Regions from separate parts of the Actinoallomurus sp. CA-142502 genome, predicted to be linked through region 2. Evidence: riboswitches for the same ligand, from Rfam matches in the RefSeq annotation. Region 2 holds a riboswitch; the other holds the start of a gene.
The links. Region 2 has a riboswitch for thiamine pyrophosphate ahead of ACQEV1_RS01020 (purine-cytosine permease family protein). Riboswitches for the same ligand answer to the same signal wherever they lie in the genome.
Positions count from the first base shown of each region.

Region 1: another riboswitch for thiamine pyrophosphate. It lies ahead of thiO (glycine oxidase ThiO); the one in region 2 lies ahead of ACQEV1_RS01020 (purine-cytosine permease family protein).

Region 1 covers NZ_JBNJMY010000001.1:3,912,127-3,917,305, forward strand. The annotation lists gene thiS (sulfur carrier protein ThiS) at 1-185, opposite strand, end outside; gene thiO (glycine oxidase ThiO) at 467-1,585, opposite strand; TPP riboswitch at 1,575-1,686, opposite strand; gene ACQEV1_RS18960 (NAD(P)/FAD-dependent oxidoreductase) at 1,764-2,933, shown strand; gene ACQEV1_RS18965 (Rv2175c family DNA-binding protein) at 3,004-3,381, shown strand; gene thiE (thiamine phosphate synthase) at 3,457-4,092, shown strand; gene ACQEV1_RS18975 (hypothetical protein) at 4,147-4,311, shown strand; gene ACQEV1_RS18980 (hypothetical protein) at 4,318-4,515, opposite strand; gene ACQEV1_RS18985 (polyprenyl synthetase family protein) at 4,628-5,179, opposite strand, start outside.
Region 2 covers NZ_JBNJMY010000001.1:158,828-164,006, forward strand. The annotation lists gene ACQEV1_RS01015 (sensor histidine kinase) at 1-522, opposite strand, end outside; gene ACQEV1_RS01020 (purine-cytosine permease family protein) at 681-2,030, opposite strand; TPP riboswitch at 2,022-2,139, opposite strand; gene ACQEV1_RS01025 (rhodanese-like domain-containing protein) at 2,361-2,699, opposite strand; gene ACQEV1_RS01030 (SSI family serine proteinase inhibitor) at 2,784-3,302, shown strand; gene ACQEV1_RS01035 (hypothetical protein) at 3,416-4,018, opposite strand; gene ACQEV1_RS01040 (Fpg/Nei family DNA glycosylase) at 4,075-4,935, opposite strand; gene ACQEV1_RS01045 (TenA family protein) at 4,981-5,179, opposite strand, start outside.

The DNA.
Region 1 (5,179 bases), 3.8 Mb from region 2:
GCGGTCAGCACCTCGATGCGGTCCGCCTCCCGAACGATCGTGGTCGGCCAGTCGCCGCGCGGGACGACCTGGTCGTTGAGGGCGACGGCCACGCCGGCCGGCGCCCGTGTCACGGAGGCGACCACGCCCGCGACGGTCGCGCCGTCCTCCGCCTCGCGCTCCGCGCCGTTCACAGTGATCTTCATCGGACCTTCACGAACTCCTCGTGCTCATTGGTCGTTCGCCCTTCTCGCTCGCTCCACCGGCGACCTCGTACCTCGGCCGCCGCCTCCGCTCGCTCCTGCGGGCTCACTCGTGCTCATTGGTCGTTCGCCCTTCTCGCTCGCTCCACCGGCGACCTCGTACCTCGGCCGCCGCCTCCGCTCGCTCCTTCGGGCTCACTCGTGCTCATTGGTCGTTCGCCCTTCTCACTCGCTCCACCGGCGACCTCGTACCTCGGCCGCCGCCTCCGCTCGCTCCTGCGAGCTCACTCCTGGAACCGGCCGGGTGAGAACGGCCGGGCGACCTCGGGCATCGAACCGGTCGCCAGCAGCTCGGCCATGGCCTCGCCGGTGACCGGCGCGAGCAGCACGCCGCCGCGGAAGTGGCCGGTGGCCAGCAGCAGGCCCGGCAGCGCGCTCGCGCCGAGCACCGGGGCGTTGTCCGGCGAGCCGGGCCGCAGACCGGCGCGCACCTCGGTGAACTCCAGCTCGGTCACGCCGGGCAGCAGTTCGCGGGCGTCGCGCAGCAGCTCCCAGACGCCGCCCGCGGTGACCGTCGTGTCGAAGCCCATCTCCTCCTGGGTGGCGCCGACGACGATCTCCCCGTCGGCCCGCGGCACGAGATAGACCGACGAGCCGCGCACGAGGCCGCGTACGCACCGTCCCAGGAACGGCGTCGCGCTCCGCAGCCGCACCACCTGGCCCTTGACCGGGCGTACCGGCGGCAGCGCGCCGTCCGGCACGCCCTTGACGTCCTGGCTCCACGGCCCGGCGGCGAGCACCACCTGATGCGCGCGGACCACGTCGCCGCCGTCGAGGCGGACGCCCACGGCCCGCCCGTCCTCGGTCAGCACCTCCGCGACCCGCTCGCGTACGAGCGTGCCGCCGAGCCGCTCGACGGCGGCCAGCAGCGCGGCCGTGAGGCGTCGCGGGTCGACGGAGCCGTCGGCGGGCGCGAGCAGGCCGCCGCGCACGGACGGCGCGAGCATGGGCTCCAGCCGCCGGCACTCGCGGCCGGTGAGCGTCTCGGCCGGGATCCCGAGCGACTCCTGGAAGCGCCGCAGCTCGCCGAGGAGGGCGAGGTCGTCGGAGTCGAGGGCGACCTGCAGCGTCCCGTCGTCGCGGAAGCCCGTGTCGCGCCCGGACACCTCCTCCAGCTCCGCCACGAACGCCGGATAACGGTCGCGTGAGGCGAGGCCGAGGTGCAGGAGCGCCTCCTCGCCGTAGGTGAGCTCGCTGACGGGGGTGAGCATCCCGGCGGCGACATAGGAGGCCTTGGCGGCCGGTTCGGGGTCGGCGACCGTGACCCGCAGCCCGCGTCCGAGCGAACGCCACGCCGTCGCCAGCCCGATGACACCGCCGCCGATGATGACCACGTCGTCCACTCTGGCGCTCCCTTCGCCGGCATGACCCGGATCAGGTTCAGCGGTCGGCGGCCTCATGCCGCCCTCTCAGCCCGGTTCGCCGGGCTCCCGCGCTGGGATCTTTCTCGGGGGCGTTCACCGGCCCGCTGCCGGCTCGGCGGCGGTCAGGGCCCGTGAAGCACCCCCTAGCCTACGTCGTATGGAGCGCGTGATCATTGTGGGTGGCGGACTGGCCGGGCTGCGGACGGCCGAGACCCTGCGGGCCCAGGGGTACGCGGGCGGTCTCACGCTGGTGGGGGCCGAGCCGCACGCACCGTACGACCGTCCGCCGCTGTCGAAGGCCGTGCTCCGGGGCGAGACCGACGACACGACCGTCGCCGCCGACTTCGACGCGCTCGGCTGCGCGACGCTCCTGGGGCGCCGCGCGACGGGCCTGGGCGAGGAACTGGAGACGACCGAGGGGCCACTCGCCTTCGACGGGCTGGTCATCGCGACCGGCGCGACACCGATCCGGCTGCCCGGCGACGGCCCGCAGCACGTGCTGCGCACCATCGACGACGCCCGCGCGCTCCGCGCCGCGCTGCGTCCCGGCGCGCGGCTGGTCATCGTCGGCGCGGGCTGGATCGGCGCCGAGGTCGCGACGGCCGCGGCCGCGGCGGGCTGCCGGGTGACGGTCGCCGAGGCGGCGGACGCGCCGCTCGCGGGCGCCGTCGGCGCCGAGGCCGGGACGCGGACCGCGCGCTGGTACGCCGAGGCCGGCGTCGAGCTGCGCCACGGCGTCAAGGCCGCCTCGGTGGAGGCGGGCGGCCTGGCGCTGGCCGGAGGCGGCTCGATCGAGGCCGACCTGGTCCTCACGGGCGTCGGCGTACGGCCCGAGACGGGCTGGCTGGAGGGCTCCGGGCTGGCGCTGGAGAACGGCGTCGTCGTCGACGAGGGGCTGCGCACGAGCCGGCCGGGCGTGTTCGCGGTGGGCGACTGCGCCGCGTGGTGGTCGGGCCGGTTCGGCCGCCGGCTGCGCGTCGAGCACTGGGACGTGGCACTGAACGCCCCCGACGTCGTGGCGGCGAACCTCCTCGGCGGCGAGCGGGCGTACGACGCCGTCCCGTACTTCTGGTCCGAGCAGTTCGGCCGGATGGTGCAGTACGCCGGCCATCACCCCGCCGCCGACACGACGGTCTGGCGCGAGGACCCCGAGGCGGACCGCTGGTCGCTGTGCTGGCTGGCGGGGGAGCGGCTCGTCGCGATCCTGACCGTCGACCGGCCGCGTGACCTGGTGCAGGGGCGGCGGCTGATAGCGTCGGGCGCCGCCGTCGACGCCGGGCGGCTCGCCGATCCCCAGATCCCGGTCAAGGCCACCGTGCGCGGCTGATACCTCACCCTGTGATTTCGCGACCGGAATAGAGGTTTCAGATGGTGCCGAAGATGGTAAGCAGGCAGGCGTGACGCACACCGTTGCCGAAATCGAGATCGATCGACAGACCGACACCCTGGTGGGCGAATGGCTCACCCTCCCTGAGACGGCCGAGCGCCTCGGCCTCGATCTCAAGCGGGTCAAGCAACTCCTCCGCGACCACAAGCTGCTGGGGGTGCAGCGCGAGGGCGGGTTGAGCGTGCCCGCCGCGTTCATCCAGGACGGCCAGCCGCTCAAGGGCCTGCACGGCACGCTCACCGTGCTCGCGGACGCCGGGTTCGATCGGGTCGAGGCACTGCGATGGCTGTTCACCGCAGACGACTCGCTGCCGGGCACGCCGGTTCAGGCGCTCACCGAGCACCGGGTCAAAGAGATCAACCGGCGCGCGCAGGCGCTCGCGCTTTGAGCCACGGCGACACCGCCCGGCGAGACGGAGGGCCGCGGTTTGCCCGCACGTCTTCCCACTGACCGGGCGGTGAGCCTGCGCTCCCGCCTCGGCCGCGCGCGCCTCTACCTGTGCACCGACGCGCGCGAGGCCCAGGGCGACCTGCCCGGGTTCCTCGACGCGGCGCTGGCCGGCGGGGTCGACATCGTCCAGCTCCGCCAGAAGGGGCTGGAGGCGCGCCGGGAGCTGGAGCACCTGGAGGTGTTCCGCGCGGCCTGCGACCGGCACGGCGCCCTGCTCGCGGTCAACGACCGGGCCGACATCGCGCACGCCGTCCGCGCCGACGTGCTGCACCTCGGCCAGGACGACCTGCCCGTACGCCGGGCACGCGCGATCGTCGGTGAGGACATGCTCATCGGCAGGTCCACGCACTCGGAGGAGCAGGCGGCCGCGGCGGCGAGCGAGCCCGGCGTCGACTACTTCTGTACGGGCCCGACCTGGCCGACGCCGACCAAGCCGGGCCGGCCGGCCCCGGGCCTCGGGCTGCTGTCCTCCACCGCGGAACGCCGGTTCGCCCGTCCGTGGTTCGCGATCGGCGGCATCGACGCCGGCAACCTCGACCAGGTGCTGGCGGCCGGGGCGACCCGCGTCGTCGTCGTGCGGGCGATCACCGAGGCCGACGACCCGCGGGCCGCGGCGGAGGCCCTGTCCCGGCGCCTGCGCCATGAGTGAATTTCACCCGTGGTTCACCCAGCCCACACCTCGCCGTGCGCGAGAATGGGAGCCATGATCGGCATTCCTGACGACGAACGCCCCGTCGAGCTCTCCGACGACGACGAACTTGACGTGCTGCCCGATCAGACGAGTGACGACACCGACACCGGATGGGGCGAGTGGCGCGCATCGGATGAGGACGCCCGGCTGCTGGAGGAGCGCCCTCCGCACTGGTAGCGGCCGTTACGGGTGGATCGGCAGGCCCAGGCCCAGAAGGAACCCGGCGAGGATGACGAGGGCCAGCCCGACGATGAGCTGACGGCTCCGGCGACGGCGGGCAGGCCGTGACGCCGGACGGGGACGCACCCGTGCGGGCCCGCGGGCCGTGACACGCCGGTGCTCTCCGGTGTCGAGTTTCATGGTGCTGACATCCGTGCTCATTCGGACGCTCGGTGGGTCATGCCCCATTCTTAACCGGGCAAGATCCTTCTGTCCGGCGAACGCTCGATTCACGGGCGTACGGAACGTTTCCGGCGGAGCGGCCGATGGCCGGTCAGACGGTACGTGCGGTCGCGGCCACGGTGAGTTCCGACAGGGCCGCACGTGCGTCGGCGGTCAGCGGGGCGGCGGCCAGCGCCGCGGAGGCCTCCGAGGCGTACCGGTCGATCATCTCCTCGCAGGCGTCCAGCGCGCCGGTCGTCACGATGATCTCGCGGAGCGTCTCCACGCCCGCGGCGTCCAGCTCCGGATCGCCCAGGAGGCGTTCGACGGTCGTGGCCTCCGCGGCCGAGGCGCGCTCCAGGGCCAGCGCGACGAGCACCGTGCGCTTGCCCTCGCGCAGGTCGTCACCGGCCGGTTTGCCGGTCTCCGCCGGGTCGCCGTACACCCCGAGGACGTCGTCGCGCAGCTGGAAGGCGATGCCCACCGGCATGCCGTACGCCGAGAGGGCCGCCACCGACGGCGAACCGGCCAGCGCCGCACCGAGCTGGAGCGGGCGCTCGACGGTGTACTTGGCGCTCTTGAACCGGACGACCCGCAACGCCGTCTCGACCATCTCGTGGGCGTCCGGCTGCCGGCCGCGGGCCTGGCCGAGCAGGTCGAGGTA
Region 2 (5,179 bases):
CCGCAGCGTGCCGGTGGCCTGCTCGATGAGCACGAACCCGGCCGCGTCGGCGCCGGTCAGCTCGATGACGCTGTCCGCGACCCGGTCGAGGACGGCGGACAGCTCACGCTCGGCGTTCAGGTCGGCCACGACGTCGTTGAGCCGCCGTACGAGGCGGATCCGCTCGGCCGCCTGGTGCTGGACCGCCTCGTCCTCGTCGGCGGCCCGGTAGAAGCCGACCCAGCCGAGCAGCTCGTCGTCGTCGGACCGCATGGAGCTCACCACGGCGCGTACCTCGAGCAGGCGTCCGTCGCGGTGCAGCCGCCGGGTGGCGAAGGAGATGTGCCCGCCCTCGCGTACCCGCTCGAGCACGGCCCGGTGCTCGGCGGTGTACTCCTCCGGAACCGTCCGCAGCGGCCGGCCGATCGCCTCGTCGGCGGACCAGCCGAACAGCCGCTCGGCAGCGGGATTCCACAGGCGTACGGTCAGGTCGGGCCCGAGCGCGATCATTGCGTCGGCGGCCGAGGCCACGGCCGCGCGCATCGTCGCGTCGGAGGTGTCCACGGGGCCATAGTGCCACCGCCGACGGGTCGAACGGTTGCGAAACCACTCTTAAGCGAAGGTCAAGGGGACTTCGCATTTGTGCATGAGTCGTCGCCGACGCGGTGAATGTCGCCCGCCGGCGCGCACAGCCGGCCGGGTCACGCCTCTTCGGTGGCCGGGCGTTCCGTACGTGTCAGGGCGCCGATGGCCGCGGTGACCAGGCCGGCGACGGCGAACGACAGCAGGGAGGCGCTCATCCAGCTCGACGGGGTGAAGTGCAGTGCGCTCTGGGCGTCCGTCCACAGGCGGGACCACCAGCCGACGGTGCCCGGGTTGATCAGCTGGTACGTGGCGATGCCGGCCGCCCAGGCGACGATCATCGACCAGCGGGCCGGGGCCCGTTCCGACACGTCCCAGCCACGGCGGCCGCCGAAGCAGAAGAAGTCGACCGCCAGCACGCCCAGCATCGGCACGAACACCGAGCCGATCAGTGTGAGGAAGCCGGCGTAGTCGTTCATGTCCAGCGCGAGCGCGAACACCGTGATCAGCGCCCCCAGCACGACCGTCAGCAGGCGCCGGTCCAGCCGGGGCGCGAGGTTCTGGATCGACATGGCGGTCGAGTAGACGTTCGCGAAGGACTGGTCGGCCTCACGCAGGACGAACACCGCGAAGAACAGCGTGCCGAGCGCCACGTGCTGGAACGGCCCGAACACCTTCGTGGAGTCCTCGGCGACCAGCGCGAGGGCGAGCAGGCCGAGGACGTAAGCGACGATCTGCGTCACCCCGTACGCCACGCTGGCCGCGCCGAAGGCGGCGCGCTCGGACCGGGAGTGCCGCGTGTAGTCGGCGGCCATCGGCACCCAGGAGATCGAGACCGCCAGCGCCGCGTCAGCGCCGATCCAGAAGTGGCTCCACGAGCCGTGCGTGAGGTTCGGCAGCGGCTGGCGGGTGAGCTGGACGTAGAAGTAGACCAGGGCGATCACGACCGCGGTGGTCACGTAGCGGCGCAGCACCCGTACCGAACCCAGCGGCCAGATGGTCAGCACCGTGGTGATCACCCCGGCCACGACGACGTACATCCAGTGCGGACCACCGCCGAAGATCTGCTCGGCCGCGTCCGCGATGACGATCAGCTCGAAGGTGCCCCAGCCGATCATCTGCAGGATGTTGAACACCGTCGGCACGTACGACAGCCGGGTGCCGAAGAGGCCCCGCAGCAGCATCATGGCCGGTACGCCGGCCCGCGCGCCGGGCACCGCGGCCAGGCCGAGCATGATCCCGCCGATCGCGGTACCGACGATCATGGCGACGATGCCGGCCATGATCGGCAGCTGCGGCGTGCCCTGAGCGTCCGGCGCCAGCACGGTGACCGCGCCGGAGAAGGCGAGCAGGCTGACGCCCAGGTTGGCCCAGAACGCGCTCTGATCCCAGAAGCTGAGCACCCTGGGCGCGGGCTGGTCGAGCGTGTACGGAGCCTCGTTGCGTGGCTGGTCGACGGCAGTGCTCACAGAGCACACTCCCTACGCCGGCATTACCCGGTCAGGTTCGAGCGGTCGGCGGCACCTGTGAAGCCGCCCTCTCAGCCCGGTCGACGCCCGAGCTCCCGCGATATCAAGTTGGCCGGTGACAATGTATACCGGTTCAGCGGATTTTCCATCGGCAGGAGACCCATGCCACAGGCCGCGCACGCCGCGCGGCCCGGGGAGGAATCAGGGTATGACCGTTCCGACGGCGTCCTTCGTGGCGGATGACGAGGCTCGCCCCGTCGCCGCCGCCCTGGTGACCCGCCGCCTCTATTAACCCCTCGGCTTCACGCCGCACGGATGACGTCGGCGGGCTCAGGCGACGTACGGGTCGCCGCCGGACTCGCTCACCATCGGCAGCCCGGCCGCCTCCCAGGCGTGCATGCCGCCGTCGACGTTCGCGGCCTTCCACCCGGAGTTGTTGAACGCCGCCACGGCCTGCGCGGATCGCGCCCCTGACCTGCAGATAACGTAGATATCGCGGTCGCCCGGCACCTCGCCGGCGCGGGCGTTCAGCTCACTGAGCGGGATGTGCACGGCGTCGGGCGCGTGCCCGGCGTGCCACTCGTCGTTCTCCCGGACGTCGAGCAGGTAGCCATCGCCGGGAACCTCGGCGACCGCGACGCTGGGCAGCGGGTTGTTGAAAAGATTCACACATCCACGGAACCATGCGCGAGCGGCCGGAGTCGAATCGTCATGAGGCAATCTCTATCGAGACTGGGAAGGACGGCCATCGTCGTGCCGGGCGTGGTCACGGCATTGACGCTGACCGGCTGCAAGGACAACGGAACCGCGACGAGCCAGCCGAGCGACCAGGCCTCACAGCCCGCACAGAGCACGACACCCGGCTCGCCGACACCGGCGCCCGTCTCGCCGACCCCCACCACGCCACCGGGCGGCAAGATCGGCACGGACGGGACCAAACTCACCATCACGGTGCGCATGTCACCGACCTCGGACCCGATCAAACGCACGCTCACCTGCGACCCGCCGGGCGGCAACGCACCGAACGCGGCCCAGGCGTGCACGAGCCTGGACAAGGTGGCCGCGGCCAAGGGCGGCGACCCGTTCGCCCCGACGCCGAAGGGCCAGATGTGCACCCAGATCTTCGGCGGCCCGCAGACCGCCACGGTCAAGGGCACGTGGAAGGGCAAGAAGGTCGACACGACGTTCGGACGCAAGAACGGCTGCGAGATCAAGCGCTGGAACGACCTGGCCGCCCTGTTCGGACCCCTGGCGCACACACCGACACACTGACCTGGGTTCCGCCCGACGTGACCGCCTCGCCTGGGATCATCGTTCCGATCGTGGGGCGAGGCGTGATCAGTCAGCGTCAAGGGCGAGGGACGCCTTGATCGAAGGACCGGTGCTCAGCAAGCCGACCACGCCTCTCTCGGGAGAAAGTGGGGAAGGTCGTCCATTGCTTCGGGGGGTATGAACACCGGCCGTGTGAGTAGGTGGTCGCCTGCTCGCTGCACATCGATCACGACACCCAGGGTCTCCGAACCGGGTACGCCTGCGGCCATGTAGGTGAGCTCTGAGTAAGGCTCGCGGGCCTCGGCTCGTTGGACCATCCATTGCTCCAACAGCGAGGGAACGCGGCCGACCAACGCCGTACCGTCCGCGAACACCTGAGGCCCCCGCAGTGCGTCGACCACGACGCAGGCCAGCCGTTCCTTGCGGTAGTAGAGCTTCAGGCCGACTTCCTGGTAGTCGCCCTCTACGACCGTGGAGACGCCCTCAGTGGCGGGACGGTGAAGCGTGTGTCGCTGGGATTCCGTGGTGACACCGCTCAGCGCCTGCGAGACGTGGCCGGGGCTCATGCCGAAACGGAGCGGTCCCACGCTCACGAACGGATCCAGCGTCCACTGCTGCCGCTCGTCGTCCGGCAACACGTTCCACCACTTGATCACGACCACGAAGACTAGGGCGTTTCGGCCGAACGCCGCTCTCCACGGACCGCAGACCGCCACTGCGAGATCCCGCGAAGACAAAGGGATCCACAGCCTGTGGATAACTACGGCCGGGACTACTTGAGCAGGCGGGACATGCGGCGGTCGGCGAGTGGTTTGCCGCCCGTCTGGCAGGTCGGGCAGTACTGCAGTGCCCGGTCGGCGAACGAGACCTCTCGGATCGTGTCGCCGCACACCGGGCACTTCTCCCCGGCGCGGCCGTGTACCCGCAGGCCCGACTTCTTCTCGCCCTTCAGGTCCTTGGCCGCGAGGCCCTTCGAACGCTCGACGGCGTCGCCGAGCGTCGTGACGATCGCCTCGTACAGGGTCGCGATCTCCTCCTCGGTGAGGCTCGCGGCGAGCTTGTACGGCGACATCTTCGCGACGTGCAGCACCTCGTCGGAGTAGGCGTTGCCGATGCCGGCGATCACGCTCTGATCGCGGAGTACGCCCTTGATCTGCGTGCGGCGGCCGTCGAGAATGCTCGCCAGCGCCTCGGCGTCGAACTCCTCGCGCAGGGGATCCGGACCGAGCGTCCTGATCCCGGGCACGTCCTGCGGGTCGCGGACGACGTACACGGCGAGCCGCTTCTGCGTGCCGGCCTCGGTGAGGTCGAAGCCGGACTCGTCGTCGAGGTGGACGCGCATCGCGAGCGGTCCCTTGCCGGGCCTCGGCGGCGCGGCCGGCAGCTTGTCCTTCCACCGCAGCCAGCCCGCCCGCGACAGGTGGACGATCAGGTGCAGGCCGTCCACGTCCAGGTCGAGGAACTTGCCGTACCGGGTGACATCGGTGATCGACAGCCCGCTCAGCGCGGTGATCGGCGGGTCGTAGGTCTTCAGGCACGAGATCGCGACGACGTCGACGCGGGCGATCGCCCGGCCGATGGCGTTCTCGCGCAGGAACGCGGCGAGGGACTCGACTTCCGGCAGCTCCGGCATGCCCCAAGGCTAAGCCCTTGTCCACAGCCCTGTGGACAAAGGCGCTCAGGAAGGCACGTCCCAGAACGCCAGCTCGTGGCGCATCCCCTCGAGGAACGCCGTACGTGCCCGTGCGGGGTCCGGCGCGGCCTCGTCGAGCATGACCGCGACCCGACCGGCGAGCATCGCGAAGCCCGGATCCGCGTAGGCGTCCACCCAGCGGCGGTAGCGGGGGTCGGCCGGTGGATCCTCCGCCAGGATCCGG